4 regions of the Pelotomaculum isophthalicicum JI genome follow, and region 2 is predicted to be linked to each of the others. Evidence: riboswitches for the same ligand, from Rfam matches in the RefSeq annotation. Region 2 holds a riboswitch; each other region holds the start of a gene.
The links. Region 2 has a riboswitch for cyclic di-AMP ahead of L7E55_RS17595 (CAP domain-containing protein). Riboswitches for the same ligand answer to the same signal wherever they lie in the genome.

Region 1: it holds a riboswitch for cyclic di-AMP, as region 2 does, so the genes downstream of both, L7E55_RS01705 (CAP domain-containing protein) here and L7E55_RS17595 (CAP domain-containing protein) in region 2, are expected to answer to the same signal.
Region 3: it holds a riboswitch for cyclic di-AMP, as region 2 does, so the genes downstream of both, L7E55_RS00810 (LysM peptidoglycan-binding domain-containing protein) here and L7E55_RS17595 (CAP domain-containing protein) in region 2, are expected to answer to the same signal.
Region 4: it holds a riboswitch for cyclic di-AMP, as region 2 does, so the genes downstream of both, L7E55_RS14705 (cell wall hydrolase) here and L7E55_RS17595 (CAP domain-containing protein) in region 2, are expected to answer to the same signal.

What each region holds. Positions count from the first base shown of each region.
Region 1 is NZ_JAKOAV010000002.1:82,542-89,541, reverse strand. Features, by position in the region: gene L7E55_RS01720 (trypsin-like serine protease) at 76-621, shown strand; gene L7E55_RS01715 (hypothetical protein) at 709-1,119, shown strand; gene L7E55_RS01710 (FliH/SctL family protein) at 1,148-1,519, shown strand; cyclic di-AMP (ydaO/yuaA leader) riboswitch at 1,754-1,957, shown strand; gene L7E55_RS01705 (CAP domain-containing protein) at 1,963-2,946, shown strand; gene L7E55_RS01700 (DUF3794 and LysM peptidoglycan-binding domain-containing protein) at 3,144-4,682, shown strand; gene L7E55_RS01695 (DUF3794 domain-containing protein) at 4,731-5,813, shown strand; partial or broken gene L7E55_RS01690 (YbaB/EbfC family nucleoid-associated protein) at 5,945-6,256, shown strand; gene L7E55_RS01685 (hypothetical protein) at 6,291-6,953, shown strand.
Region 2 is NZ_JAKOAV010000020.1:62,865-70,280, forward strand. Features, by position in the region: gene L7E55_RS17745 (diguanylate cyclase domain-containing protein) at 258-464, opposite strand; gene L7E55_RS11255 (YmaF family protein) at 632-1,048, opposite strand; gene L7E55_RS17595 (CAP domain-containing protein) at 1,255-1,860, opposite strand; cyclic di-AMP (ydaO/yuaA leader) riboswitch at 1,867-2,040, opposite strand; gene L7E55_RS11265 (response regulator transcription factor) at 2,395-3,072, shown strand; gene L7E55_RS11270 (HAMP domain-containing sensor histidine kinase) at 3,062-4,582, shown strand; gene L7E55_RS11275 (HlyD family secretion protein) at 4,604-6,076, shown strand; gene L7E55_RS11280 (ABC transporter ATP-binding protein) at 6,264-6,968, shown strand; gene L7E55_RS11285 (ABC transporter permease) at 6,965-7,416, shown strand, end outside.
Region 3 is NZ_JAKOAV010000001.1:167,611-175,026, reverse strand. Features, by position in the region: gene L7E55_RS00820 (tetratricopeptide repeat protein) at 1-166, opposite strand, end outside; gene L7E55_RS00815 (5' nucleotidase, NT5C type) at 222-827, opposite strand; gene L7E55_RS00810 (LysM peptidoglycan-binding domain-containing protein) at 1,011-1,814, opposite strand; cyclic di-AMP (ydaO/yuaA leader) riboswitch at 1,814-1,964, opposite strand; gene L7E55_RS00805 (DUF2512 family protein) at 2,024-2,395, opposite strand; gene L7E55_RS00800 (zinc ribbon domain-containing protein) at 2,438-2,815, opposite strand; gene L7E55_RS00795 (ribonuclease HI family protein) at 2,930-3,355, opposite strand; gene L7E55_RS00790 (AbrB/MazE/SpoVT family DNA-binding domain-containing protein) at 3,611-3,865, shown strand; gene L7E55_RS00785 (aminotransferase class V-fold PLP-dependent enzyme) at 4,208-5,551, opposite strand; gene L7E55_RS00780 (L,D-transpeptidase family protein) at 5,946-6,785, opposite strand; gene L7E55_RS00775 (methyl-accepting chemotaxis protein) at 7,057-7,416, shown strand, end outside.
Region 4 is NZ_JAKOAV010000035.1:6,083-13,498, forward strand. Features, by position in the region: gene L7E55_RS14695 (damage-control phosphatase ARMT1 family protein) at 1-329, shown strand, start outside; gene L7E55_RS14700 (hypothetical protein) at 337-1,176, opposite strand; gene L7E55_RS14705 (cell wall hydrolase) at 1,243-2,043, opposite strand; cyclic di-AMP (ydaO/yuaA leader) riboswitch at 2,046-2,186, opposite strand; gene L7E55_RS14710 (hypothetical protein) at 2,753-2,980, shown strand; tRNA gene L7E55_RS14715 (tRNA-Met) at 3,002-3,077, shown strand; gene L7E55_RS14720 (hypothetical protein) at 3,322-3,765, shown strand; gene L7E55_RS14725 (IS4 family transposase) at 4,175-5,422, shown strand; gene L7E55_RS14730 (Rpn family recombination-promoting nuclease/putative transposase) at 6,008-6,517, shown strand; gene L7E55_RS14735 (hypothetical protein) at 6,816-7,283, shown strand; gene L7E55_RS14740 (hypothetical protein) at 7,283-7,416, shown strand, end outside.

The sequences.
Region 1 (7,000 bases), on a different contig from region 2:
GTTGCCGCTAAATTTTGAATGCTTGTATAGTTGTTCCATGTAGTTGCACAGCCCGGGCCTTATGACGGGGGCACCTTGAAAGATCGCATCGGTGTACTGCAGCGCTATGTGCCGCTGCAAAAAAATGTGGCTAAATCCGACTGCCCGGTGGCGTCGGCCTTAGCTAGCGGAAGTACCAAGATCCTTAACCTGGTTAAACGGGATTATGAAATACGCTTTTATAAAAACTATGCGGCTGAAAACACCGTGGATTGCGCATTGGCCAAACTTGATTCAGCGGATCTTGTCAAGCCCTCTATCCTGGAGATAGGCGAGATAAAAGGAATAGCTGATATTAAACCCGGTCAGAAGGTGCAAAAGAGCGGCAGGACTACCGGTCTGACTAGTGGTGTGGTTAAATCCATCGGCACTACGCTGCAAGTGGAAATGAAAGATGACGAAAAAGTCTGGTTTTCCGACCAGGTAGTGACTGATATGGCTTCACAACCGGGAGACAGCGGGTCAATAATTTTGAATCAAAACCATAAAGTTGTGGGTTTGCTGTTTGCCGGATCGGATAAGCTGACCATATTTAACCGGATCAGCAATATAGTGGAGCGGCTTGGCATAGAGTTCGTTTAACTTTCCCCGTAAATTATTGATTTTTGCTGATCCACCTCACCTTTGTTTCAGCCGGGCCATATATTGATTACCGGGGAGGCTTATCTTATGGTACTGAAAGCAGTTGTGTCCGGTGATGTAGCGCTGGCTTTTTTAGGTGAAGATATCCCGGCAATCGGTCCGAGTTTTAACAACAGAGAAGACGCCATGAAAGCGGCTCAACAATATCTTGAAAAGATTAACGAGTTATCGGGGCAGGACCAGAACTCGCCGTTTCAAATTGTCCTGAACAAACAGGCGGACGGCCGGTATTCACTCGTAGTGGATAGCTCACAGCAAATGGTGAGCACCTTGAATAACCTTGATGAATTGCTCGTGAAACGGTTTCGTAAAGGTTTGAAAAAAAAGTTATTTATCTTAACCTGTTTTGTAACGGGTGCTGATGGGCTGGAATGTTTGGTTCTTACTGAAGGTCTAGGGGCGGTATTTTACGCCCCTAATGCCATGGGTACATATTAGGGTATAATCTCTTGGAAGGGCAGGAGACATGGGCGAAGAAAAAAAAGGGAAAAATGAGCAATGTTGGACCCATGGTCGGCAGAAAGATCTTGGTTATCATTTAGGATACAACTTGGGCTTTGAGTCAGGGTTTGAAAAAGGATATACCGAAGGAAGCGCATTAGGTTACAACAATGGGTTTTTAGCGGCACTGAGACTTAGTGAAGGGTCTGGCGCCGAAGAGTCTCCAGGCGCCGACCCACCGTACGGCAGGGTTTACCAGGTAATCCGAAAACTTGTCGATAGCGGTCAGCTAAGTATTTTTCTGTCCGGTTGCGCGGCCAGGGAAGCGGAAACTTTGTTTAAGTTATTATTAGTAGATGTTCATGTAGTAACCAAGGCCCTGGACAACTGCCGTTAGCTTTTATTTTTTGCCGGATCTTAGCAATCAACCCTAATTTGGAGTCTATCTGACAACACCGCAGAATAATCCCATAAAAGTAAACATTACGATAGCTGGTCTTTAATTGCCCGTTTTGCCATGAGACCCCATTCGCTTATATATTAAACTTGTACAAGCTCTTTTCATAAAGAGCTTCTTTAACAGCCGTCTTTTGGCGGACGTCAGACGTCAGACGTTAAGTCAATGCCAATTAAATACAAGCAGCCGAATCCCAAAAAATCAGGGTACGGGGGAACCGGTTTATGGGGTGAATCCCGGTAAAGTCATTAGCTAAGACCCAGGCACCGGTATTATTGTATAATAATGCCATGTCCTTTATCTTGTGACTCGAATGGGTAGGGTTTTGTCTTTTACCGAACCCGTCAGCTAACCCCGGAGGCTCAAAAGAAAGGAGTAACTTTATGCGGTTTTCCAAAAACCTGAAGTTCGGTTTGATTGCTACCTTGTTCCTTCTTGCGCTGGCTTTCTCGATTGGGGCGGCGGCTCCGGCGCCGGCTGACGCCAGCCTTTCCTGCACAGCTGATGAGCAGTCTATGGCTGACCTGATAAATCAGGCGCGCCATGACGCGAATAAAGCCTCGCTGGTTGTCGACCCTGTTCTGTCAAATCTGGCCCGGATTAAGGCCCAGGATATTGCTTCGAACGGCTATTTCAGCCATAACTCGCCAATGTATGGATCTACCTGTGATATGTTGAGGGCGGCCGGTGTGCAGTATAGCAGCGCCGGGGAAAGCCTATGCAAGGCTATGACTGTTAACTCGGCATTTCAGGGACTAAGCGCCGGCGGCAGCCGTTCGAGCATACTCAGCTCATCTTATGACCGGGTTGGCGTTGGAATAATCACAAAAAACAACTATAAAACTATCGTCCTGTTGTTTACAGGCGGTCAAAAAGTGATTACACCGACACCAACACCGACGCCGACGCCAACGCCAACGCCAACACCGACACCGACACCGACACCGACGCCAACACCAACACCCACGCCGACACCCGTAAGCGGTTTAAATGCCGACGAGCAGCGGATGTTCGATTTGGTGAATCAGGAAAGGAGCAAGGCAGGCCTGCAACCACTGCAAATCGATCTGACCCTGGTCAAGTTGGCAAGAATGAAGGGGCAGGATATGATTGATAAAAATTATTTTGACCATACGTCACCAACTTACGGTTCTCCCTTCGATATGATGAAAACATACGGGGTGCAGTATCGCTACGCCGGGGAAAACCTAGCCGGGGCTCCAACCGTTGATTCTGCGCATACCAATCTGATGAACTCGTCCGGACACCGGGCAAACATATTAAATTCAAATTATACTAAAGTGGGCATTGGTGTTGTCAGCGGCGGCCCATACGGGAAAATGTTCGTGCAGATGTTTATCGGTTGATTAACGGTATAGCATAAAAATTGAAGAACTGATCGAGATATAAACAATATAAAAAATATTTATTATGTTAAAATAAGGAAGAGGACCCAGGTCCTCTTTTTTTTTTCGTTTTTTGCAGGCGGACTACCTTTATTGCACATTTTCGTATGTTTCTCTCATATATTAGTATAGAAAAATTTTGAAAGGAGGAAACCATCATGGCTGGAACCGAAATGCTTAAGGTCAATTTGGTCCAGGGTGAAAATAGAGTTCAGACCGTGGTTAGAGGTCAGATTGAAGTTCCTGAAACAAAGCCGAGCGTGGAAAAGATTTTATCAAAAGAAACAACTGCCAAAGTTAGAGACATCAGCATTGTCCCGGACAAGATTATCATTAATGGGACCCTGACTGTACAAGTGATGTATGTCGCCTTTGAACCTGATCAATCAGTTCACTCGATGCACGGCGATGTCAATTTTACGACCTTTGTCGATGTGCCAGGCGCCGAGCCCGGGATGGATTATGTTGTCGATTTTACTGTGGAGGATGTGAGTTTGACTCCAAGTAAAACCAACGCTTGTGCATTTGATGTGGCCGCTGTGCTCAGCACTTTTGCAAAAATAATGGATGTTGAAGAAATGGAAGTGCTCACGACCACTCCGGCCGGGAATGTCGCTCTGGAAACCCAGGATATCACTGTCGAACACATGATTGGTGAGAAGGAAACCAAGCAAATTATTGTCAGCGATACGTTCGAAGTGCCAGAAGAAAAACCGGGCGTGGAAAAAGTTCTGAATACCAAAGCGGAAGTAGAAATTACTGATAAACGGGTCCTTGCCGGCAAAGTGATTGTGGACGGTGAGGTAAGACTTGAAGTTTTGTATGTGTCCTTGACCCCGGGGCAATCCGTTCATGACCTGCACCAAGTCATCAAATTCAGTGACTTTGTGGAAGTTCCTGAAGCCCAGCATGGCATGAACGTTCATGTGCGGGCGGAAGTGGAAAGCGCCGAAATTTCGACGGTAACTTGTCCGAGGTTAACAGCGGATGTCATCGTCAAGCTGACCGTCTTTGTTTCCGAAACCAGGACGCTAAAAAATGTTCCTACCAAATTACAAAATGAGGCGGGCTATGACAAGGTAAAACTGAAGATTGACCGGGAAATCGGCGCAGGAGAAACTCAAGTGGTTCTCAGGGAAACAACTGAAGTTCCTGAAACAAAACCCGCCGTCATGAAAGTGCTGGAGTCAAGGGTAGATAAGGTAAAAGCTACGGAAACAGATATACAAAAGGGTAGAGTGTTGATCAGAGGTCATGCCGATGTGGAAGTGGTTTATGTCAGCACAAAACCCGACCAGGCTGTCCACGCGCTGCACCAGCGTTTGAATTTCCGCACGTTTGTGACAGTGCCCGGCGCAGAACATGGTATGAGAGCCAAAGTTAAAATCAGTCCGGAATATGTAAGTGTGGATCAGCAAGGGTGTGATTTACACACGGAAGCTGTTTTAAAAGTCAAGGCGACAGTGACCGATCTGTCCCAACTGCACGTTTATGTGCCCGCCGTCACACCGACTCCCACGCCTATTACCTGTGTGCCAACTGATTATACTGTTCTGGCGGGTGACACACTCAGTAAAATTGCCGCGGCGCATGGAACGACGGTGGCCCTGATCCTGGCTGAAAACCCGCAGATTACCAACCCGGATGTCCTCAGCGTCGGACAGGTGATTAAGATTCCGTGCGCGCCAATGGGTTAATAATTTTTGTTGAATGCAATTAAAAAATAATTAAGGAGGTCTAAAAGAATGCCTGAACAATTCTACTACACGGAAGTTCAGCCGGTGAAATGCATTGAAATAAGAGTGCCGTTAGTTATTGCGTCTGTAGATGTGGAAGTGGTTGTCGACAACATTGCCACCTTGCCCGAATTGGTCCACAATTGCGACAGAATTAAAGCTCATGTTCGCGATCTGACCGGCACACCGGTGTTTGTTGAAGAAGCCCATCATCATCATGACGACCATTTCCACCATGATGAAGAATTCGTTATGGTGCATCACGACAGCATGCACCCGTTTAGGGATTTGTTTCTTAAGAAAATCGTTGTCAACGGCACTCTGCACAAGAAAATATTCTATGTAAATAAAAATAACGAAGTCAAATTCGTGACTGAGGATCTGCCGTTTTCCAAGCTGGTTGAACTGGCTGAACCTGTGAAGGTTCACCACAAGCATGATGTTACTATTACGTTCCGTCATGTTGATGTTGATGTGAACTTTGAAATTCATCGCGGCTGCCGGGTCCACCAGACTTCTGTCATTCAGGCTACCGCCAGGGTTACGGAAGACCGCAAAATCTATGTGCAGACCTGCCCGTCACCGGAAGAGGCTCCCGTCGGCAACCTGCTTAGGGACGGCGGCCTCGAAGCCTGGGCCAGCCCCTATTCCCCGGTCTTTTGGGGCGCGAGCAATGTATCCCAGACCACTACGGCTCATTCCGGGTCATTCGCGGCGGAGATCGGCCTGCTGAATACGGCGCTGCCTGGTGCTTTATTCCAGATGATCAGCAAAAAAATCGTTGGCGAACGCCAGTACCGCCTCACCTTCTGGGTCAGGGAAGATGTGCTCGGCGCGACCAGCGCTTTCTCCTTAACCGCTGAAGTAGTATTCTATGATCAATTCGGCACTCAGATCGGCATCGGCACGCAAACGCTGCCCAGCACCGGTATACCGGACAATGCCTACACCCAGGTCCAGTTTACCACACCGGCAGTAGATTCAAGCGTTGATTCAATCATGGTCCGCTTCACCTTTACCCCAAGCACTGGGAACACCAACACTGTCAAAATTGACGATGTTATGCTGGAATGCATGCGCAAGCACTATTAATCCCGGGATGAAAATAGAAAAAGCTGTTGTAAAACAGCTTTTTTTTTGCCTTTAATAAACTTTTTTAGCGCCGGGCGAATATATTTAATAATGAGTTGCAGCGGCCATGACGCTGTGTATGGAAAGGGGAAAAGAATCGAATGATGAATAATATGGGCGCGATAGTTGCCGAGATGCAAAAGTTGCAGCAGGAGCTTAAAAACAAAACCGTGGAAATCAGTGAGGGTGAAGGATTGTTCAGCATTGTGATGGACGGCCAGCAGCAGGTGCTGAATGTTAAATTCGGCCCGGGCGCTCTGAAACCTGGTAATGCCGAGGCACTGGAAATAATGGTGGCGAGTGCGTTCAATAGAGCTACCGCCGAATCAAAAAGTTTGTTTAAAAACGAAATCGCCAAGTTGACCGGTGGGATGAGTATTCCCAATATACCCGGATTGTTTTAACAATATCATACATTTAACCGGGGAGGTGATTTGATTGGCTGAAGATGCCAAAGGAACTGCCATGTTGGAAGAAGCGGTCGCGAGGGTGCTGGAACTGCAGTCAAAGTATGGGATGGACCAGGAAACAATGTTGATTTATATGTGTTCGGTAAACCTCACCAGTATCTTGAGTCTGATCGGGAACCGTTATCACGGCAGTTCCAGCGGATACATACAGTCTCCGGTCACGGCGCCGGCGACAGTTCCGGCGCCTGCGCCGGTCAGTACTACCGGGACGGCTCCGTCACTAAATGACCTGATAGGTATGTTGGCAGGCTTGCTGGGCAACCAAGGCGGTACCGGCGGGCAGGGATTCAACCCTGCCGCGTTAATGAACCTTTTGGGATGTCTTGGCGGCGGTAAGGAGGGGCAAGGACTGAATCCAGCTATGCTGACGAGCCTGCTTTGCGCCCTCGGGGGGCAGAATATGGATTTGAGCAACCTTATGAACATGATGGCCGGGTTAATGGGAACAGGCGCGAAGAATAACACCAAGTCAGACTCATCAAAAGATACGCCGGCTGCAGCCAATGACGCGTCAAACGCAGCCGGAACAGCGAAAAATGACCGGAGCGGCGAAAAACAAGCCGTCCGGGAAGTGCCGAAAATTATGAAGTGGGATAGCCTGGATAACCGCAAAAGAGTGCAAAGCAAATAGGTTGTAAGGGAACTTTTGATCGTTTGTCGCCGCTTGGAGGTGGCTCG
Region 2 (7,416 bases):
GTTGGATAATTTGACGGGGGAAGATATTTATTGAAGCTCATAGAAAAACCTCCTTATTATAGATACTTTATCTTATGAAAGAATTACCTTAATGCACACGCTGTAGTCCCTGGTGGTATTTGGCAGTATACACAACCTTATCTTTTTACCCGCTTATTCCCAATTTTAATTTGTCATTAAACAAAAGCCCCCCGGGGATTCCGGGGGCGCAAACTGCTGCACTGTAATTTATAACGGAAAGGATAAATACAATACATTTAATTATGTCTGCTGTAATTTTTATTTTTTTTCTGCTGATACATCCTTTGGTCGGCTTCTTCTATTAAATTAATAATAGTTTTCGAATCAGACGGTTTCCAAATGACAGTACCGAAGCTAATTCCAATTTCTTTCACAGTCTCATCTATATTTTTCCATAGGTTTAGCTCTTTATAAAGCGATTGAATTATTGAAAATGGTACCAAAAAGACACTAGGTTATCTGTAAGAAGCTGAATATGTTTACATGCAAGCCGCTCTTCTTTCCCCCGGGGTGGCAGTACCTGGGGGAGAGAAGAGCGGCCTGCGAGCATAAAAAATATAACCGTACTATTTTGCACAACTCCTCTATTGCACTGGAATTATTTAAAGCTCTATGGTCTAGAATCAATAAGATAAGTTTCGATCGTTGTAGCAAAAAAAATACTATGGGAGTGCTCATCATTTAGTTTAGTGATTCCCTTAATCAAGTGTACATGCTTTTCATCATCAAGAGGTATTGCAGGTCCAGTCTCAATCACTATTTCATGTTGGTGACCTTCAAATAAATCTGTGTTTATTAATATGCCGTGTATATGTCTGAAGTGTCCGTTGGGTAGTTTTACAGGTATGACTTCACTTGTCACTCCAATAAAACGGTGTTTATGTCTTTCATCATTTTCTTGAGCACACTGTGTACTGCCCAAAAACTCATGCACATGAGTCTGTGGATTATTTTGGGGCTTTTTTAGGGCAACAGAACCAGTAATTGGGCCGTATACGGTAGCCGCGCTGTCATTTTTCTCCGGCATCAGAACTCCTCCAAACTTATTATAGTATTTTATTATATGGAAAACCGATGCCTTATTGTTACTACATAACTTTATAGCGCATATCTAATATTCTCAAATCCTTTATCTGTCAAAAAAGGACTTCGCGTTCGGGCGCAAAGTCCTTTTTTGACAAGTTTCTTCATCTACTATAGGTCTTACCTTACTCGGGTTATGTTTTTTTATATTTAACCGGTAAATTCCTCTGTAATCATCTCTCCGTAAGGCCCGCCGTGGACAACACCAACACCGATGTATTTATAATTGGAATTTAATATATTGGCCCTATGTCCGGAAGAGTTCATTAGGGCTGTATGTGCCGCTTGAACCGATTGGTTGCCCGCGATGTTTTCTCCAGCGTAACGATAGGTTATACCCTGTGATTTCATCATGTCAAACGGAGAACCATAAGTTGGCGACTGATGACTGAAGTAATTGTTGTTAATCATATCTTGTGATTTCATCCTGGCCACGTTCACTAGTCTCGTATCAACCGTGAGCGGCTGTAAATTTATTTTTGTCCTTTCCTGATTGACAAGGTTAACCAGTTGCTGTTCTTCAGCGGTCAGCCCTGATGTGGAAACGGACGATGGTGTGGAAACCGGAGTTGGACTCGGCTTTGAAACAGGTGTCGGATTCGTTCTTTGAACTGGGTTATAATTCTGTCCATATAATGAATTTAAACCTGGAAAGTTGCTAAAATTGTAATTTGTGGCGGCTTCTGCTTTTGGGCTAACAAACATAATTAACGACACGGCAAAAACGAAAGAACATACTAAGAGCTTCTTAAACACAGACATTTCCCCTTTCTTTTCGCGCCTGCGAGGTTAGCTGACGGGTTCGGTAAAAGATACCCTATCCGAAATCAAGTCACGTTTTTCCAACCTTTTATGACTATTTCGGGATTCACCCCAGATACTTGGTTCCCCCGCTCCCAGTGCGGTAAATTTTCTGAGATTCGGCATGAATTATTCTATTATTTGATGATCATATCTTTTTTTATATTTTTGTGCAAAAACCCCATTCCAACGTAAACTAGCGTTTATTCTAAGGGTACTAGAATAGCTGATATTAAATGTACTACTTATCGAATCATATAACCATGGTAAAACATCCCCATTGATGATGTTAAGACATTTTTTCGACACATTTCGGTTATAGAATAAATTTACAACAATATTAATACAAGTTTGGCAAAAGATAAATATTGACTTTTATGACAGAAAAATAATTCTCGACATTTTCCCGACATATTTAAGTAATAAAATAAACATGAAGTTTTACCGGTGAAAAATAAACTTCCTAATTATTTTATGAAGAGGTGGCCTATGCAAACAGTAATGGTTGTGGAAGACGATCATTCAATAGCCCTGCTGCTAAAAACTTACCTGGAGCATGCGGGTTTTCAGACCCAAGTTGCCGTAAACGGGGAAGAAGCATTATCCATGTTTTCTGAAGTAAATCCCGCACTGGTTCTTTTGGATTTAATGCTGCCCGGGAAAGACGGGTGGACGGTGCTGGATGAAATTCGCCAACTGAACAGTTGCCCTGTAATCATGGTGACAGCGCGCGGCGCTGTCGAGGATCGCTTACATGGGTTCGATAAGGGCGCTGATGATTACATATTAAAGCCCTTTGATCCCGATGAAGTAGTGGCTCGGGTGAAAGCAGTGCTGCGGCGGCCGGTTCACTTGGTTGAGCCTGAACTTGTCCAATTCGGAACCCTGGTGATAAATTTTACCTCCCGTGAAGTTACCGTCAAAGGGAAACCGATTTCGCTTGCGCCGCGGCATTGGGAGTTGTTGACTTTTCTGGTTCGCCACCCAAACCAGGTGTTCACCAGGGATCAGCTGCTGGACCACGTCTGGGGAATGGATTATGACGGGGGAGACCGTGCCGTGGACGTGTCGGTCAAACGCATACGGCAGTCTTTGCAGGAGTGGCCGGCGGATGAAGGGGAGATAGCGACAATCCGTGGAAAGGGGTATCTACTGCGTGTCAAGTAAACAAAACGATTATACTCCAAATACAGTATCAATGTTGACCTACTGGACACGCCGTTACGTCTTGGTATTGCTGGGCTGCCTTTTGCTCCTAGCCTTAGCTGCGGGAATTTGGATCCGGATTGATACATACGAACATATCTATAGCATGCTTGAATTACGCGCCGAGCAACTGGTTGATTTGAATGGTCAAGCGCCGGAAGAAAGCGAGTTTTCCAATAAGCTGCGGCAAATGGAGGCAGGCCCCCGCGAACTAAAGCAACCCTTTCCGGATGCGGACATTATAAAAGACGATTCTTCCAATAGAAAGCAACAAATGGAAGCGGGCCACCACGAACCGAGGCCGCCCATTCCAGAAGCAGTTCATACTGTAGATACAGCGGGAAACATTCAAATAATTAAAAAAGACGAAAATGCGGCTATTGATACTTCCGCGTTGTTCGCTGTTCCGCCCTCATATCAGAATGTCCTCGCCGGTAAAAATGTCCGTGAACAAGTTCATGTCGATTCTCAAACCTGGCTGCGTGTCGGCGTGCCTGTTTACCAAAACGGAACAGTCTGCAAGGCGCTCTATATCAGCATGCCTGTGGATAATCAAATCCGCGGCCCTTATGGTTTACTGGCATTACTTACCGTTACTATTACGTTGGCGGGCTGGTTGGTGCTATATTTTCTATCCCGGAGGTTAATCCATCCGCTCCGCGAAGTGGCTGCTGCCGCTCAGTCCATAGCTGAAGGCAATTATGACCCGGTTTTGCCCCGGGAGGTAAAAGAGCGGGAACTGCAACAATTAATCGAATCATTTCGCCATATGGCTGCTCAACTGAAACAACTTGAACAGCTTCGGTCCGTCCTGCTGGCAGGCGTGTCCCACGAACTGCGCACACCCATTACCTCAATCCGTGGGATGATCCAGGCGGTACACGATAAAATTGTAACCGGTGCGGCTGCGGAAGAGTTTCTGCAAATTTCATGGAATGAAGCCAAACGGTTACAACAGATGGTTGAAGAATTATTAGACTTTTCGTCCTTTGAGGCAGGCGCGGCACCCATACGAGGGGAGCCTGTTAATCTATCAAGCCTGATCAATGAGGTGATCCATCAACTGAGTGTACTTCCTGAATTCTCTAAAGTCCGGTTCGAGCCAGCCCTGCCGGCTGAACCTGTTTGGGTCAATGGAGACGCGGGAAGGCTCCGTCAAATGTTCATAAATTTATTTGATAATAGTAAAAAAGCTGCTGCGACTTTAATAAATATAAATTTCCAAGAACTTAATCAACAGATCATACTTGACATAGAGGACGACGGAAAAGGCATTGATACGACCGATCAACCTTTTATCTTTGAACGTTTTTACCGCGGCAGCGCCCGGCAGGCGATAGGCCGCGGGCTGGGCCTCGGTTTAACGATAAGCCGTTTGCTGGCTCATGCCCATGGCGGAGATTTGGTGCTATTACGTACTAGCGCCGCAGGTACGACGTTTCGCCTAAGTTTAACGCGATACTTAAAATAATATCCCGGGGGGGAAAACCATTTGGAAACTAAACCTAAGACTCTTTTTAATAAATTTAATTACTTCGCAGTGGTTATAAAAAGAAAAAAGCTGCTTTTAGGTTTTATCGCACTCGTATTAATTACGCTGACAGCATATTTTGTGACGAGCAGCCGCGGGAAAACGTCCGAGAATTACCTGACTGATACCGTTAAAAAAAGCACGGTCACCAGCACCATTTCAGCCACCGGAACAATCGAACCAGTGAGCACGGTTTCCCTGAGCTTTGAAAATTCTGAGGTAATTAAAAATATTTATGTAAAAGTCGGAGATCACGTAACTACCGGCCAACTGCTGGCCGAGCAGGCCACAGACAACTTAGAGGCTGATGTCATTCAAGCTTCAGCTAGCTTAAAGGGAGCTTCTGCCAAGCTGAAACTCCAACAAAATGGCTCCACTCAGGAAGATTTGGAAAAAGCCGCGGCAGATGTACAAATGAACCAGGGAAGCTACGACCTGGCCAAATCTACTTTAGCTCGCTACCAGCAGCTATATCAGGAAGGCGCAATTTCCAAAGCCGATCTTGACAAGTACAACTCGGACCTTATTAGCGCGGAGGGCAAATTGAAACAAGCTGAACAGTCCTTAAAATCACTGCAAGCCGGCAATCGTGCAGAGGATATCGAAGCGGCCGCCGCTGATGTGGAAAGCAGCAACGCAAAATTAAAACTGGCTCAAAACAGTCTATCCGGGGCTAAAATGTACTGTTCCATCGACGGCATTGTCAGCGAGGTTAACGGCGCGGTTGGCCAGCGGGCCTCAGCCAATAACAACAGCACCAGCGGGGGCGGGTTCATGACTGTCATCTCGGAAGCGCTGCAGTTAAAGTCCCAGGTTAACGAAGCCGACATCGGTAAAACCGTTATCGGACAAAAGGTTGAATTCACAGTGAACTCCTATCCTAACAAAACATTTACCGGGAAAGTAAGCAGCATCGCCCCTCAGGCAACTACGGTTTCCAATGTCCAACTTTATGAAGTATATGTAATTCCGGACGAAAACTATAAAGAGCTTAAAGCAGGGATGCCGGCCAATGTTAACATAATCGTTGAAAGGCATGAAAATACCCTTACCATTTCCAAAGGCGCTGTTACCTATGCCGCTAGTTATTTGAGCAAAACAAAGCAAACCAACGTTTCAAGCTCCACGGGAAATAAGCAAGTAAACAGTCAATCGGATATTAATAACACTGAGGACCCAAGTTCAACAACAAGCTACCAGGAACAGCAGACTGTGGTGCTTGTTATGAACAACTCCGGTGGTCCCGCGCCGAAACAGGTTGTATTGGGTTTATCGGACTTAAAAAATTACGAAGTTGTGCGTGGTTTAAACGAAGGTGAAACGGTGGTGGTTGGCGCTTTGAATGAATCAACTACCACTACCACTACTAACAGCAACAGCAAGAGTAATAGCAATAGTATGCCTATGATGGGAGGACCGCCGCCGGGAAGATAACAAATACAAGTATTCAGAATTCAGGAGTCAGAATTCAGAATACTTCGGGGACAATAAACCATTCTTTTATTCTGACTCCTGACTACTGACTACTGACTCCTAGTAGTTACAAAAAACTATCTGTAGGTGATGCCAAGTGCAGGAGAAGATAGTGCTCAAACTTGAGAACATCAGGAAAACATATGACATGGGGGAATCCCAGGTTAACGCTTTAAGAGGCATCGACCTAACCGTCGCCGAAGGAGAAATGGTGGCGATCATGGGCTCCTCCGGTTCCGGCAAAAGCACCTTGTTGAATATTATCGGCTGCCTGGACAGACCAACGGCAGGCGACTATTACCTCGACGGAGAAAACGTCTCCGGCCTGGACAAAAACCGGCTGGCCGCCGTCCGCAACAAGAGAATCGGTTTTGTATTCCAGGGTTTCAACCTCCTGGGCAGGATGACCGTGCAGGCCAACATTCAGCTGCCGATGATCTACGCCGGGACTAATAAGAATGAAATGGACGCCAGGGCTAAAGAAGCCCTGAACTGGGTCGGGCTTTCAAAGTACCTCGGCCATTATCCCAACCAGATGTCGGGCGGCCAGCAGCAAAGGGTCGCCATCGCCCGCGCCCTGGTGAACAACCCTTCATTGATCCTGGCGGACGAACCCACCGGAGCACTGGACTCAAGAACGAGTATAGAGATAGTTTCAATCATACAGCAATTGAATATTGAAAAAGGCATTACCGTGGTCATGGTTACCCATGAAAAAGACATCTCACAATACTGCCGTCGCTTGGTTAATTTAAGGGACGGCCGCATTACGGAAGATGCCCCTGTATTAAACCAACGGAACGCCGCTGCGGATCTGGCGGCTTTCCCGAAGGAAACGGAGGCCGGCGCATGAATCTCGGCAACAATTTTGAAGTGGCGGTAAACGGCATAAAGGCAAACAAGCTAAGATCTTCCCTGACGATGCTCGGCATTATTATCGGCGTTTCGGCCGTAATCATCATGATTTCCGTGGGGCAGGGCGCCAGCAAAAAGATCTCGGACCAGATTTCCAGCATGGGCTCGAATTTGCTGATGGTATCTCCCGGGGCCGGTCAGGGAGCGGTCCGGGGTTCCGGGGGAAATGTGAACACGCTAACCGTTGAAGATGCTGAAGCGATAGCCGGGCTGAACAAGGTGGCCTATGTGGCGCCCGAGCTAAGTTCAAGCGCCACTGTCGGGTACGCCAGCCAGACCTGGACCACTCAGTTTGACGGGACCACGCCGGAATATCAACTAATCAAGGACTGGCCGACCACTTCGGGTTCTTTTTTCACGGAAGATGACGTGGCGGGAGCCACCCC
Region 3 (7,416 bases), on a different contig from region 2:
TCAGGTAGATCTCCCCGGCCTTTTCATCCTTCCCAAGTTCCTCCAGGACGGTAGCATACCTGACTAAGGCGTTAATATTTTCAGGATCTTCCTTTATAATTGATTTTAATATTTTTTCAGACTCAAATATTTCCCCGCGGTAATACAGTCTGATTGCGTCAGACATTTCGCTCAACGGAAAAACCTCCCGTCACTTGTACTTACAACGTTAAAATATCAAATCACTTGCAATCTGTCAGATCAAATTTATTATTACACGAAGTCATCAACTGCTGTGATTCTATCACCAGAGCCCTGTATATTTCAAACCATGAGTGTTTGCGGTAAATTAGTCCCGGTAAATTCCCCCGGTTGTATGGAGCGTCCATCAATATGACCGGTATTCCCGCCGCGCTTAACTCCAGGCCAACCTCAAGCGTGTCCTCTACCATTACATCCAGCCCTTTTTCCAGGCAAGTTTCATCTTTCTTGTAACTTCCGAGGAGCACTAACTCATCGTAAAGCATACCATGCCGCCGCAGCCAAGCCTGTGTTTCCTGTTTATACGCTTCTCTTCGAGCCGTAACGATACAAATATGATGATATTTTTTGATCATACTCAGATAATGCGCGGCGCCTTTTACAGGGCAGGCGGCGGACATTAAAAACCGGCCCTTTTGTTCAATAAACGCTTTTAATTCAGTTGCTGTGATCTCAAAAGTCTGAATAATATTATACAGATGAATCTCTTCAACCTGCTTGTTTTTATTAAAATAACGATTAAGTTCCCGAACCCATAAAGGCAGGCTGTCTGCCAAAACGCCGTCAATATCTACCCCGACTCGCATTAATATCCCCCGTTCAATTGTGGGCTTATTTTATCAGTGGTGGGATCAGTATATGTCAAATTATCGCAGATTGTCAATTGTGTCACCATCCACAATTCCTTAGTAAAAATAAAGCCCGGCTAACCGGACTTTAGTTGGTATGGGTGTTCGCTGTAATTGTACTAAGCAGTTAAAAAACAGCTATTAATAAGTAAAAACAACATTTCCAATAACCGTGCTCACAGGTCTGGACCACAGCCAGTTATTATTGACCTTATTTCCGGCAAAGAAATAAAGCGCCCCGTTGGTCGGGTCCACCCCGCTCAACGCATCCTTTGCCGCCTGGATGGATTGAAAACTTGCGGGGTTGTCGATCCATCCGTTCATGACCGGCTCGAACTGGTAGGTACCATCATTGTATTGATAGATAACATCTTCAATAGATTTTGGAAAACAATCGCTGTTTAACCGGTTCAAAACAACAGCGCCAACCGCCACCTTCCCCGCATACGGTTCACCGTCCGCCTCAGCCGTAATTAAACGGGCCAAAAGGTCAACATCAGCGAGTGACGGCCTCCGGAAATTGCTTCCCCGGCTCACCCCGGAAACAGATTTTTTCACAGTAGCGCCAGCCCCGGGAATTGCCAGAACCATGCCCGCGTAGATCATGGTGTCTCTCAGGCCATTGGCCTGCATAATATTCTGATAGCCCACACCAAACATCTGGCTAATCGAATAAAGGCTGTCTCCCTCCCTGACGGTGTAATAAGAGCCTTCACCACTATAGTTGCTTTCCGGGATATTAAGCTGCTGCCCCGGGTAAATAAGAGAGTCCTGGATTCCATTGGCTTCCTTCAGGGAATCTAACGAGATACCGTAATCCAAACTGATAGAATAAAGACTTTCCCCGGGCAAAACATCGTGAACAGCGGCATCAGCGATAGCCGGTACTGCATACACCCCCAACAATAATAAAAAACCTACCAAGAGACGAAAAACAAAAATCAATAAAATCCCTCCTCCGCCTTCGGGGTTAGCTGAAGGGTTCGGGTAGAGGGCACCCTACCTTTATAACCGCTCGCGGTTAATCCGGATTCACCCCAAAAAATTTTGTCCCCCGTACCCCGTAATATATCGGGGATTCGGCTTTATTTAACAATTATATCAGTCATTAGAATGCCTGGCCATATCACAAATATTGACATTCTATTATCCTATTAAGGTTTAATTTTCCCTTTATATATCAACCTGGCCAGATAACGAACATGGTAGTACCATTCACCAAGCCCAACTAACACGGCAATAATTATCAGACCAGGGACTGGAAGATAGACTTTTTCCACTGACCGTACCACTTCCCAGGCAACTACCACGGTTATAACAACATCAGATAAAACTGCCAAGCGATTCCCATACTGCGGTAAAACTATCAAATCGGCAATAAAATAGGCCGCCAAAGTCAAAACCATTGCTGCGATCACAGCCGTCAAGGTAGTGATGTTACCCATTACCGGCATAATTAATCCAAATATTGTAATTATTAGTAGGAATTTTGTTAAAATAGCATTAAAATGTTTATTTTTGAACATTTAATTTTTTCCCCACAATTGCTATTGGTTGACTCGGTTGGGTTATTCTGAAATAACCTTAGTACCGCAAATAAAGCAAAATTTAGCGGCGGCGGGCAGTTCCGTCTGGCACTTGGAACATATCACCGGTTTCGGCATAAGTTTTGCCATCTGCGCTTCATATTCAGCGATATCATCCTCCAGCGCTTTTGTGCTTACAAGAAGACGTTCCACCTCATCATCAAGTTCTCGCTCGCCTTTATATTGCAGATAAACCAGTTTACCCAGAGCTGATATGTTGTTTTCCATCTCCTTTTCCAACTTGCTTATCTCAAACTTTAACTTAGCCGCACCCACAAGGTCACTTGATTTTTTACTTATTGTTTTAGCCCCTTCAGTTAGCGTCTTGGCGCTCTCACTAACCTTTTTAAAAATTTCCATATAGGCGCCTCCTTATTTTAATGTATATAATTAATTCTAGACAGCTCAAATACTTCCCTTCTATTCTGTTGCCAAGCAAAATTTATTTCTCCCTTATTTAAACAAAATTTTATACTATAAACGGTAATTATCAAGTTCACGGTTGACCGCCGCGTCAGCCAGCTTATTTTCCTCTCTTGGCACATAGCTCAAGGTAACTTTGAGATTGGGATTATCGGCAAGATTTTCCCATACGCGCCTGGCAATCTCATATAGTTCAGGGGCCTTAATTTTATATTTACGATTAAACTGGCGTACTATTAATTCACTGTCTGACCTCACTTCAGCTTCGATGTTTCCATGCTGGCGGGCCAAATGAACCAGCGCTGCTACCGCCCCTTCCAAAGCGCTCCACTCAGCATAATTATTGGTTAACTTATTCCCAAGGAACTTGCTTTTTGTGGCAAGGACCTGACCCGCCTCGTTAGTAATAACCATTGCCGCAGCCGCATTCCCCGGGTTGCCGCGGCTGCCGCCATCGATATTAACGAAAAATTTCAAAAGAATCACCCCGTATTTTATTCGTTACTAATCACCGGCCTTTACCAGTTGTGGTGATCCCTTGAAGAATACTACAAATTCACACATGAAGCAAGTTTACAAATATACCCTATAATACAAGGTTAGCAAATATTAGGGACATATTGTTAACTGAATAATTTTTAAACAATTATTTCAGAAGTATTTACTTTCAATGGTATCATCTGGTATAATATCAATGTAATATTTTGTCGAAAAAAGGGGAGGAATGTAATATTGAAAGCAACGGGCCTGGTCAGAAAAATAGACGACCTCGGAAGAGTGGTTATTCCCGCAGAAATCAGGCGCATCATGGGTATTGACGAGAAGAACCCAATAGAGATTTATACTGAATTCGACAAGATAATATTAAGGAAATACGAGCCAACTTGTACTTTTTGCGGCACCACCATAGATGTCCAGAGTTATCAAGGTAAAATAGTATGCCGGAAATGTGTCCAAGAAGTATTTGATAATGTGAAAGCAGTATAATCAAGGAAACTATTTTCCCAATGTTCCGCCGCCTGTTCCCCCACTGCCCAAGGTGGGGGCTTTGTTATTATTGGATTACCAGCCAGGTAATAATTATTACTATAAACAAGGCTAACAACTGGGTAAAATTATTTGGCAATTTGCCTATAGTTATTGCCAAAAAAGCGAAAACCCCAAAAAATATTATCTCACAGAAACCGCCTAATTGTTCAAAAGGCATTTAATGATCACTCTCCCGGAGAAAAAAACTTTAAAACAACTTATGTTTTAGAAAATTAATATGTTACATTAATAACCCATTACAAACACATTAGAACGGTGGTTGTAATGGGTTATGCCCTTTTATATAGCCATGTATTTTTGGATATAACGTTCTTTATTGTTTACTATGTGATGAAGCGCTTGAACTAAAACACTAATTTCATCAAAGTCATTGTACAACCCAAAACTAACCCTGATCATACCCGGGCGGTTAAGAGGACGGCTGAGCGGACGGCTGTGGGTGCGATGCTCTCTTATACATGATTCTTTTTTTTCGGAAATCTTTAATAGTTCCCGGACATATGGCTGTGCGCAAAAGCACCCGCTACGGACTGCTATACCGGTTTCTCCTGCCAGGATGTCAGCTACCAAAGTATGATGAATCCCTTCGAGATTAAAGGAAATGATTCCTATCCGGGGTTTGTCGGGATTTGTATCACTATAGAGCTGTAGACCGGGTATATTTTTAAAGTTATCTATAGTGTTTTTCCATAACCCTAATTCATAATTACTGATATTCTGCATACCTATCATACTCAATGTTTTAACCGCGGCTTGCAAACTGAGCACTCCCATTAAATTTGGCGTACCTGCTTCTTCTTTATTAGGTGGATCGTCCCATACCACGTTAGTATGGGTAACAGTCCGTACAGTACCACCTCCGGTATATTCTGGGGCGCCATTCATAAAAGTTTCTTTAGGGCCGATCAATACCCCTGTTCCAAACGGCGCATACATCTTATGGCCGGAAAATGCCAGGTAATCAATATGCCGGGGTGAATTGAAAGGTTTCATGTCAATTTGAGCGTGTGGAACTAGTTGAGCTCCGTCTACGAATATTTTTGCATTATACTGATGGGCTATTTCCGCTATTTCATAAATGGGATTGACATATCCTGTGACATTCGAAGCTCCGGTGACTGCTACTAATTTTACAGAGCGCTTATATTTTTTCAATTTATTGACTAAATCATCAAGGCATAGTCTTCCATCATTATCTATTTCTATATAATCAACATGATGCTTATTTCTCCAGGGAAGATCATTAGAATGGTGTTCCATACATGTAGACAAAATTACACTTTTCTTAGTGTCATCACAAAGTCGATAAGATAATTTATTTATTGCTTCAGTCGTATTCCTTAAGAAAATTACAGTGTCATGATTAAGGTCCGCCTTAACAAAGTTCGCTATTGCCAATCTTGAATTTTCATATAATTCAGTTGAAAGCCTGGACTTATATCCTGCCCCTCGATGAACAGAAGAATACATAGGCGCAAACTGGATAATTTCTTGCAAAGCCTGGACAAATGGCGGTGTGGTAGCGGCATTATCCATATTAATTGAAGTAACCCAGTTGCCATTATGAAGTGGAACTTTTGCATCGACTCCGACAACAAGTTCCCGGAAAGCGGATCGGACCATGTCAATTACCTCCGAAGGTAGTTTTATACCGTTAAATTACAACTTCAAGCCGTAGCCATAAATCAAAAATTTATAACCACCGACACATTTTAAAACCGGTGGTTACAAAGATATCCTACTATTTGTGTTTTCTCCAAAACCAACCAACCTGTGCCACATGCTTCTTCAGTTGGATATTCAGCCCTATAGATTGCTCCCGATTTTATTTTCTACATAATATGAAATAGGCGATAAACATGTGAACTAACAATTTTATGCAATAATTCATTGCCTCATCTAAAACTATAAATAGCGAGTAATCACAATCTGTTGGCTTTACTCTCCCCTTCGCAACCCTGCTCAATGGCGCGCGGGGTTTAATAAAAAAGCCTGTTTTCTGAATACCCATATTATTTTATGGTCTTCTATCTCCAAGTACCAAATCATTCGCCAGTTGCAGCCGATCATAGGTCAGGGGACCAACGATTCCGTCTGGACTCAGTCCTTGAGCCCGCTGAAATTGAACTACAGCCGATTCCGTAGCCGGACCGTAAAAACCGTCCAGATCGCCGCGATAATAGCCAAGCATTTGCAAAATTTGCTGGACACGCAATACATCTGAACCAGGTTCCACGCCTATACGCAGAAGCCTTCCCGTAAAAGCATCACCTGTTATTTTTACCCTGGTTCCAAGCGGTACAAGTTCATATATTCGGGTAATGTCGTCATTCCTCATGCGGATACACCCATGACTGGCGGCACTACCAATAGAGGCCTCGTTATCAGTACCGTGAATGCCGTAGCCTCCCCATGGACAGTTTAATCTCATCCACCGCACCCCGAAGGGACCGCCCGGGTTTTTAGTCTTTTGTATAATCTTCCAGTCCCCCAGGGGCGTAGGGGTGTTAGGAGTACCTACAGCCACCGGGAAAACCCCTATTTCTCGCCCAAACTGGCGCAAAGATAACTGTAATGTACGGGTATCGATAATAATAACATATTCAGGCGCAACTGTAACATCGTCCTTCGGACTAAGCCCAAGAGCATTATACGTGTCCGGGCCAACAACACCGTCCGCGGTTAAGCCAAAATTTTGCTGTGCCCTGATAACAGCATCCCGGGTTTCCGGACTATATACGCCGTTAGCCGGACCCGTATAAAAACCCAGCTCTTTTAGCCGCTTTTGCACATACTGGACATCGGGTCCCTCCATTAAAGGATCCATGATACGCAGGTATCTACTTGCATACAACACAGGTTATCACCTCATTTTATAATATGATAATCTGTGGAAACAGTTACCACCATTATTACTCACAATTATTCATTGGATCAAACGCCTTCCTCCGCTTCCTTCCGGCGTCCCCGAGATCGGACTTTAAAAAACAGCTTAACGGTATTGAATTTCTTGTTCATGAGGCTCACCTTTATCTATAAATAAATTTGTCGTATTATGTTTTATTTTGTAGTATTATGTAATGTTAAGAGGACTAATAAAAGCATATAAAAAGGTGTGGTGGCAGAAAATGTTGTTATCAGAAGATAACGTCCTGGAATCATTAGTTAAAATTGCTCCAATAATCCAAGGAATGCTCCCAATCGACTGCATGATTGGAATATCGGACAAGGAGAAATATATCTATTATCTCCCAAGTCATGAAATAGACTTAGGTGACTTGGCCGGAAAGCCAATTCCCGAGGGTGGCGGTATGTATAAGGCCATAAATACGGGCAAGGTTACTGAGGTAGTATTAGATAAAGAGGTTTATGGCGTATCTTTCAAATCCAGAAGCATACCCCTGAAAGATAAAAAAGGCAATGTAATTGGCGCCATATTCCTCGGTCTCGGTTTAAAGAGCAAGGACGAGGCGGCAAATATAGCCCAA
Region 4 (7,416 bases), on a different contig from region 2:
AAAAAGTGACCTATATTGTCAAAGGCGGGCCAGTGTTGAATGACGCCACGATGGAGGACGCCATAGAGGTGGGGATGGACAATATAGCCAGGATTGTAACCACCGGGTCAAACTATCTCGGCGCGCCTCTGCAAAAGGTATCGGAAGAGACCCAAAAACTGTTAAAGGAAACAGGCCTGATTATATCGAAAGGCCAAGCCAACTTCGAGTCCCTGGAACATGAAGAGACAGCTAAAGATAAGGTTTTTTTCCTGCTAAAAATCAAGTGTGAATGTGTCGGTATAGTTGCAGGGGCAAAATTTGGTGATATTGTGTTTTTTACGCGGTAAAGTAAATTCATGAAAAAAAATAGTTTAATTTCGCGGCCTTGAATAAGAATATGAGCACAGCCACGGAGACAATCTGAACTAGGATTAGGTGGTGCGAGGTAATACCAACTTGCGGTACGAATATGCCGAAGTGACCGATTGCCCAGTTCAATACGATGATCATACCCACCCCAAGAGTTCTATAACGCAAAGGCATTTTTATGCCAAGAAAAAGCGCTACTATGACACTTACGATGAGATGATATGAACTGGCCAAGATTAACTGTAGTTTCCCCGGGGCGCTAAGCTCATAGTAAGCGATTAGCAATTTAAAGAGTTGCCCGCCTCTGTTCACGGCGAAAGTAATGGCGCTTTCAATTGAGAAATACGTCAAGAGAATCATGAGAAACCGGAACGGGAGTACTTGCCGCCGCTTTTTGAGACCGTTCCAAAGCCATCCGCTAACGGCATACACGATAATCAACCCAATACCGGTATAAATTGATTTCCACCAAAAATGCTGGTAAATGCCAAGCGCCGCAAATAACCAGTCAATACAAGTAAAAATAGCGGCAAAACCCACGATGTAACGCCAGGAAAGCGAATAGGCATATATTAGCACTGCCGAAGCGGGGATGATGAAGAAATTCGATATATATGTACCCAGGTAATTGTCCACGCCTGTGGGGAAAATACCCGGCATATAACGGTATCCGTTCGTGGCAAGTATGACAACTTCAAACGGGTGGATCATGCTGAATATGCTTAGATGCAACACAAGCAGCTTCCAATCTCTCCGGTGTAGTAATACCACGGCTAATATTTTACCCACACTGGCTTTTTTAGATGCACGGCCGGAGCGGCGCATAAAATATACATAACCCCTGGGTATATTGCCCAGGGGTTCCCTCTAAATGAAATATACTATTTATATCTAGTAAGTAAAAACATGATTACCGATAACCCGGCTCAAAGGTCTGGACCAAAGCCATGAATTCTTTGCATAATTAGCAAAGAAATAAAGCGCTCCGTTGGTCGGGTCTACCCCGCTCAACGCGTCCTTGGCCGCCTGTATGGATTGGGCACTTGCCGGGTTGTCAATCCATCCGTTCATGACCGGTTCGAATTGGTAGGTACCGTTATCGTATTGATAAATAACATCTTGAATTGATTTTGGGAAGCCATTACTGTTTAGCCGGTTCAACACCACAGCGCCAACCGCCACTTTCCCGGCATAAGGTTCGCCGTCAGCCTCGGCTGTTATTAAACGGGCCAAAAGATCAACATCCGCCGATGACGGTCTCTGGAAGTTGCCACCCCTGTTTACCTGAGGCATGGGTGCTGCAGTTTTGACGGGTATGCCGGGGATGGCCAGAACCATATCCGGGTAGATGATGGTATCAATTAGGCCATTAGACCGCATAATATCCTGGTAGCTCACACCAAATCTCTGACCAATTAGATAAAGACTATCCCCAGCCTGGACGGTATAGGAAGCGTCTCCTCCATTTGATTCACCTTCCGGAACGTAAAGCTGCTGTCCCGGGTAAATCAGAGAATCCTGAATTCCATTAGCCTCCAGCAGGGAATTCAATGAGACACCATAATCAATGCTGATAGAATAAAGACTCTCCCCGGGTTGTACGCTGTGAATAGCGGCGTCAGAAGCGGCTGGTACTGCGAACATCCCAAACGACAACAAAAAACACGCAACGATACGAAAAACAAAAATCAATAATAACCCCTCCTCCGGCCTCCGAGGTTAGCTGACGGGTTCGGGTAGAGGGCACCCTACGATTTGCAAATCAAACCGATTCACCCCAAAAGAACTTGTCCCCCGTACCCCGGGTTTTCCCAGGGATTCGGCCTTTTCCTATTATTATACATGTTTCCCGTATGCTTGACTAACACTCAATAAATGGTAATATAGGTTTTTAACGTAAACGCATTTAACAAAATTATAACCACCGGTATGATGAAAGTCGGTGGTTATAAAAGACAGCCTTCAATTTGAGTTTTTACAGTCTAAATGCAGCCGCCGAAGCATCCCACGCCAAAAATGAGCAGGATGAAGATCAGGAAAATAATAAACCCGACATTACCAAAACCAGTTCCAACAGCACCATCCACGCCGAAAGCCATTTATATCACTCCTATTATTTTTTTTGTATAATATGCAGGAGTTAATAAAAGTGTTAACCTATGGCTACGCGCCAAAATTAATCTAATGGCATACCTGATTCTCCACTAATTCACACACTAACCCTTAGCATCCCCGAATTTCAATCTGTCCAGCTCCCCAGCATGTTTTCAATAACTCTGCTACAAATTTCTGAGATATTTTTCCTATTTCACTCCGCTATTTTTTACCAGTTTGCTTATTACCCTACAAATATAAAATACTACATCGTATAAATAATTAAGACTATTTAGGAGTTGGTTTTATGGGATACGAAATCAAAGTGACACCTATCTTCCCAAAGGATTTTCAGAAGAAATTTTTCCAGAAACCAAAAGCCCCAACCACAAAGAACAACAATCCAAATACTTTCTCACAGATATTGGACATAGCAATTAAAAATACCAACAGTAACCAGAAGGTTTTTCTTGACAAGCCAACGACTTCCGCTCGCTTTTCCCAATATAAGGATTTGCACTACATGTTGTATTAGTGCTATAATGAGTTTTGCTGTCGCGGGGTAGAGCAGCTGGTAGCTCGTCGGGCTCATAACCCGAAGGTCAGGGGTTCAAATCCCCTCCCCGCAACCAATTAAACGCAAGACCACTTCGGTGGTTCAAGACCACTTCGGTGGTTTTTTATTTTTGAATAATCAGATTCCATTCCCTCTACATAATTCACCTCTGATGTCCTGACTTTATGATTACTTTAAATTGTTATTGCATATAATATAAAAAACCACGGTGACCACAGTAGCTACATTGACCACAGTAACCACTTATTATATAATGAAAGTGAGGAATTAAAATGGAATTCCGAAAGGGGGGCCACAAAATGCAAATGCAATCTAACTCCATACCAAGGTATAATATAAGAGACACGAAAAAATATTATTCTGAACTCAACAAAATTGCTTTAAAAGGAATTGAAGTAATAACCTACAACGCAACAAGTGAAAACGAAGAAGTATCACACATCAAGACTTCTTACTTAAATAAGCTTTTAGACAATTTGCCTTTCAACCCTATAGTTGAATATGATGATGAACTTTGCGTTCATACTGTTTCATTAAATGAAATTAATCTTTATGGCGAAGGTAAAACCGTTGAAGAAGCAGTCGTTGACTTAGTCAATAGTATAATTGAATTCCTTGCCATTTACATTGAAAAGTTAGATGTGTTTTCTAAAGTTGAGCCTGAATCAAAGCAATTATATCTATTGAAACTTCTTAGATGCAATGGTGATGGGGAGAAAATAAAGAAAGCGATTGGTTTCTGATGCCTATACGATTTTCACATGGTGATATAAAAAAACTTTTAGCCCATTTCAATATGTCATCAGATAAAGGTTCGACTATTTACTATGGTTTGGGTCGAGATGGTATATGGAGAACATGTAAACTTGACTATCATAAAGATCGGGATATTATCGCCACCGGAACTGCTAAAGCAATAGCCATCTCTCTAAAATTCAAAACCGTCCTAGAAATGAAGAAATACATAGAAAAGCACTAGTGTTGCATTAAATAATTGAAGAATAGTCAATACTCAAAATAGCTTAAAACAATAAATATATCTCTAAAAATGACCAATTTCCATAAATATCATGGCATTTCATAAAAAAACTCCTTATAATAGAGGCATAGCAGGTAATCCTGTCCATAGTCTCTAAAATAAGGAGAAAACGCATGGATAAGGATACCACTAAATCCACATTTAATAAAGTACTAAATCAATTTCCGATTAAGAAATTTAACTCTCTAGTTAAAGAAAACGGTTCAGACGAGTATGTCAAAAAGTTATTTACGATTAAATTGCTGTATCTCCTGGTTTTTGCTCAGATTACCCAAGTTGAGTCTTTGAGGACACTTGCTAAAAAAGTAAAAAACGATGTTGAACTACAGGAAAACCTAGAGCTCGATTCCATAAGCTTCTCCCAACTATCCAGGCGGCTCAGTGATATTGACAGCGATTTTTGGGGGACAATGTTTACTCACGTGGCCAAGGACGTAATGCAAAAAACCGTTGGCACCACCCCTTCTGCGGAACGCATCCATATAATAGATGCCAGCACCATCACCCTCTGTCTTAGCAGTTATAAATGGGCTGATTACCGCAAGACAAAAGCAGGTGTAAAACTTCATCAATGCCTTGTTTATGATAAAGATAATGATAATGCCTATCCTGATAAAGCTATTCTTACTACAGCCAGAAAATCTGATAAATCACAGCTGGATGAATTACTAATTATTGATTCTAACGCACTATACGTATTTGACCGGGGCTATGTCGATTACAAGAAATGGGATGACTATTGCGAAGCCGGAATACGCTTTGTTACCAGGATCAAAGACAATTTTATCATTAACACCATCGATGATACGCCGGTTGACGGTACCAATATGACCGAAAGCATTGTGATACTTGGCGATCTTAATACAACAATGATGAGGAATAAGTTACGACTTATTCACACTGTGGATACCACGGGAAGTCCGGTTGTTATTCTAACAAATGACTTTAGCATTAGAACTCAGGAAGTATCTGAGATATACCGCCTCAGGTGGAAGGTGGAGCTGTTTTTTAAATGGATAAAACAACATCTAAAAGTAAAAAAGTTTTTTGGTAAAAGCCTCAATGCGGTATACACTCAGATTTGGATAGCACTTATTACTTTCTGCTTATTACAGCTACTAACCAGGGTGACCCTTAAGGTAAAAAATTCTTTACTGGATATCCAGCAATTGATCAAAGATAACATGTTCAAGCCCTTTGAAAATATTTTAGAGATTTTACGAAAGCAGCCCACCAGGACTTCTTATGGCAGGCGAAAGACTGAAGATTACAACTGGCAATTTGAGCAATTGCTAACAGAGATTAAGTATGGGGATACCAAATTCCTTGACAGTTATGATTTAGAGTTGAATTACCTGTAACCCTAAATAAAGTATATTTGTATAAATGTGGATACTGGATTACCTCTTATGGCGCCGTTGCCTTTTTAGATTATGTGAGAAAAACCTTGTTCAGAAAATTCTGTCGCCTTTTTTCTTGGCCTAAATTTTTATTATTTTTGATGTTGACTTTTAAAATTAAGTTTTATGCAACACTACTGAATACTTTTGCAAAAACCCCAGCCTATAAAAACCCTAACCTATAAGACAGAAAAGAACCTCAATCTTCGCGGCTTTCGCTTTCTCACATCTCAAAATTTTCGATATATCCTCTGATACAGGGTCGGCTCAGTCACCAACTCATCTTTACACATCTTGCACCAGGAATTCATATGTTTAACGGCAAAAATGCGCTCTGTCATGTCTAAGCTGCCCCATGATATCAAGCCGGTGTTTAAACGTTCAAACGCATGACCGGCAACTTTTATATACCATGACTTTCTTGAAAGTTTCCCAAAGTACAAGGGTTTCGACAGGATCGCGATGCGTATAGATAAAAGTAACCGGCTACTATTGCGGCATGACACCCCACGGTCCCACTGTCACCGTGATCGTAATTGTGATATAATGAGCGACAAAGAGGCCGATATCGTATACAGACTGCGTATCCGGGGTACCGACGTAATATTCTACGTACTGCTGGAGTTGCAGTCGACCTTGGATCATACCATGCCATTCCGTCTGTTGCAGTACATGGTCGAGGTGTGGCGGGACGCCTACAACAACACGCCGGAGAAAGAGAGAAAGCGTAAGGGCTTCAGGCTGCCGGCCATCGTGCCCGCCATTCTTTACAACAGCGAGGGCGGTTGGACGGCCCGCCGAAGCTTTAGGGAATACCAACCCGAACCCTGGGAGGTGGAAAAAATGATCACCAACATCGAGCGGACCCTTGATGAGATGCAGAGGCAGGCAAGGACTGAAGGTAAAGCCGAAGGTAAGATTGAGGGTAAGATTGAGGGCAAAGTTGAGACAGCCAAGGCGGCGCTGAGGGAAGGATTGGACGTTGACGTGGTTTGCAGGATAACCGGGCTGTCCAGGGAAACTGTTATGGAACTGAAGAAAACGCTGGAAAACTGAAGACGAAGGAACAAGTTTCTGGCCCTTACCACATGTCAACGAGTGGTAAGGGCCGTTTTATAATCATTAGAATGAAATACCAGGAAGTTGACCGCAATGGAAATTACCGAGAAATTTATCTAAAGGATAAGAAAAAATACATCGGCAAGTTCCAGATCGCTGCAAACCTCTAGAAAAAATTATTCTTGAATGCCCGGCAAGATTTTGTTAAAATTAATTTACAAAATTTATATATAAATAAAGTATAAAATTTTGCAAAACCTCATACTATATTATTATAGACAGGAGAGAAATGGCGGTGAATGCTATGGCTGATTTTTTACCTCAAGAAATTGTTAACCTTACTAAAGAAGGCAGAGCAGTATCTATTCAAATGCGCGCTTCCGAATGGTTGAGTATTTTACGAACGAATACAAAATCTGTCTCTGAATTACGTAATGAATTAAGCGAGTTAATTACTATAATTGAAGAAAGTAAAAACGAAAATCAAAGAAATATTTTTATAGTATCAAAAAATAATCAAAATATCGCAGCTGTCGTTCCACTTTTATTCCTTGAAAATATGTTAAGAGCTCAAGACACATTAAACACTTTAATTGAAGCATTAGAAGAATATCAAGAAAGCACCCTTCTCGAAGAAGCTTTTAAACGCTGGAATAACGCCGAAAGAAGATATAACCTTGTTGAAACTATAGAAGAACTAAAAATTAACCCTGATAAGCTGCTTAACGCTGTACAAAATCAGAAAGGCAGCTTATTAGAATAATGGGTAAAAATGCGATTAAAGTTCTTTTGAGTTTAATTAGTAATCGAGAATGGAGCCTTGAGTTTTCAAAAGAAGCTTTAAAGGATCTAAAATTTTATGAAAGAACGGGGCTTCTTGAAACTATTTTGGCTGC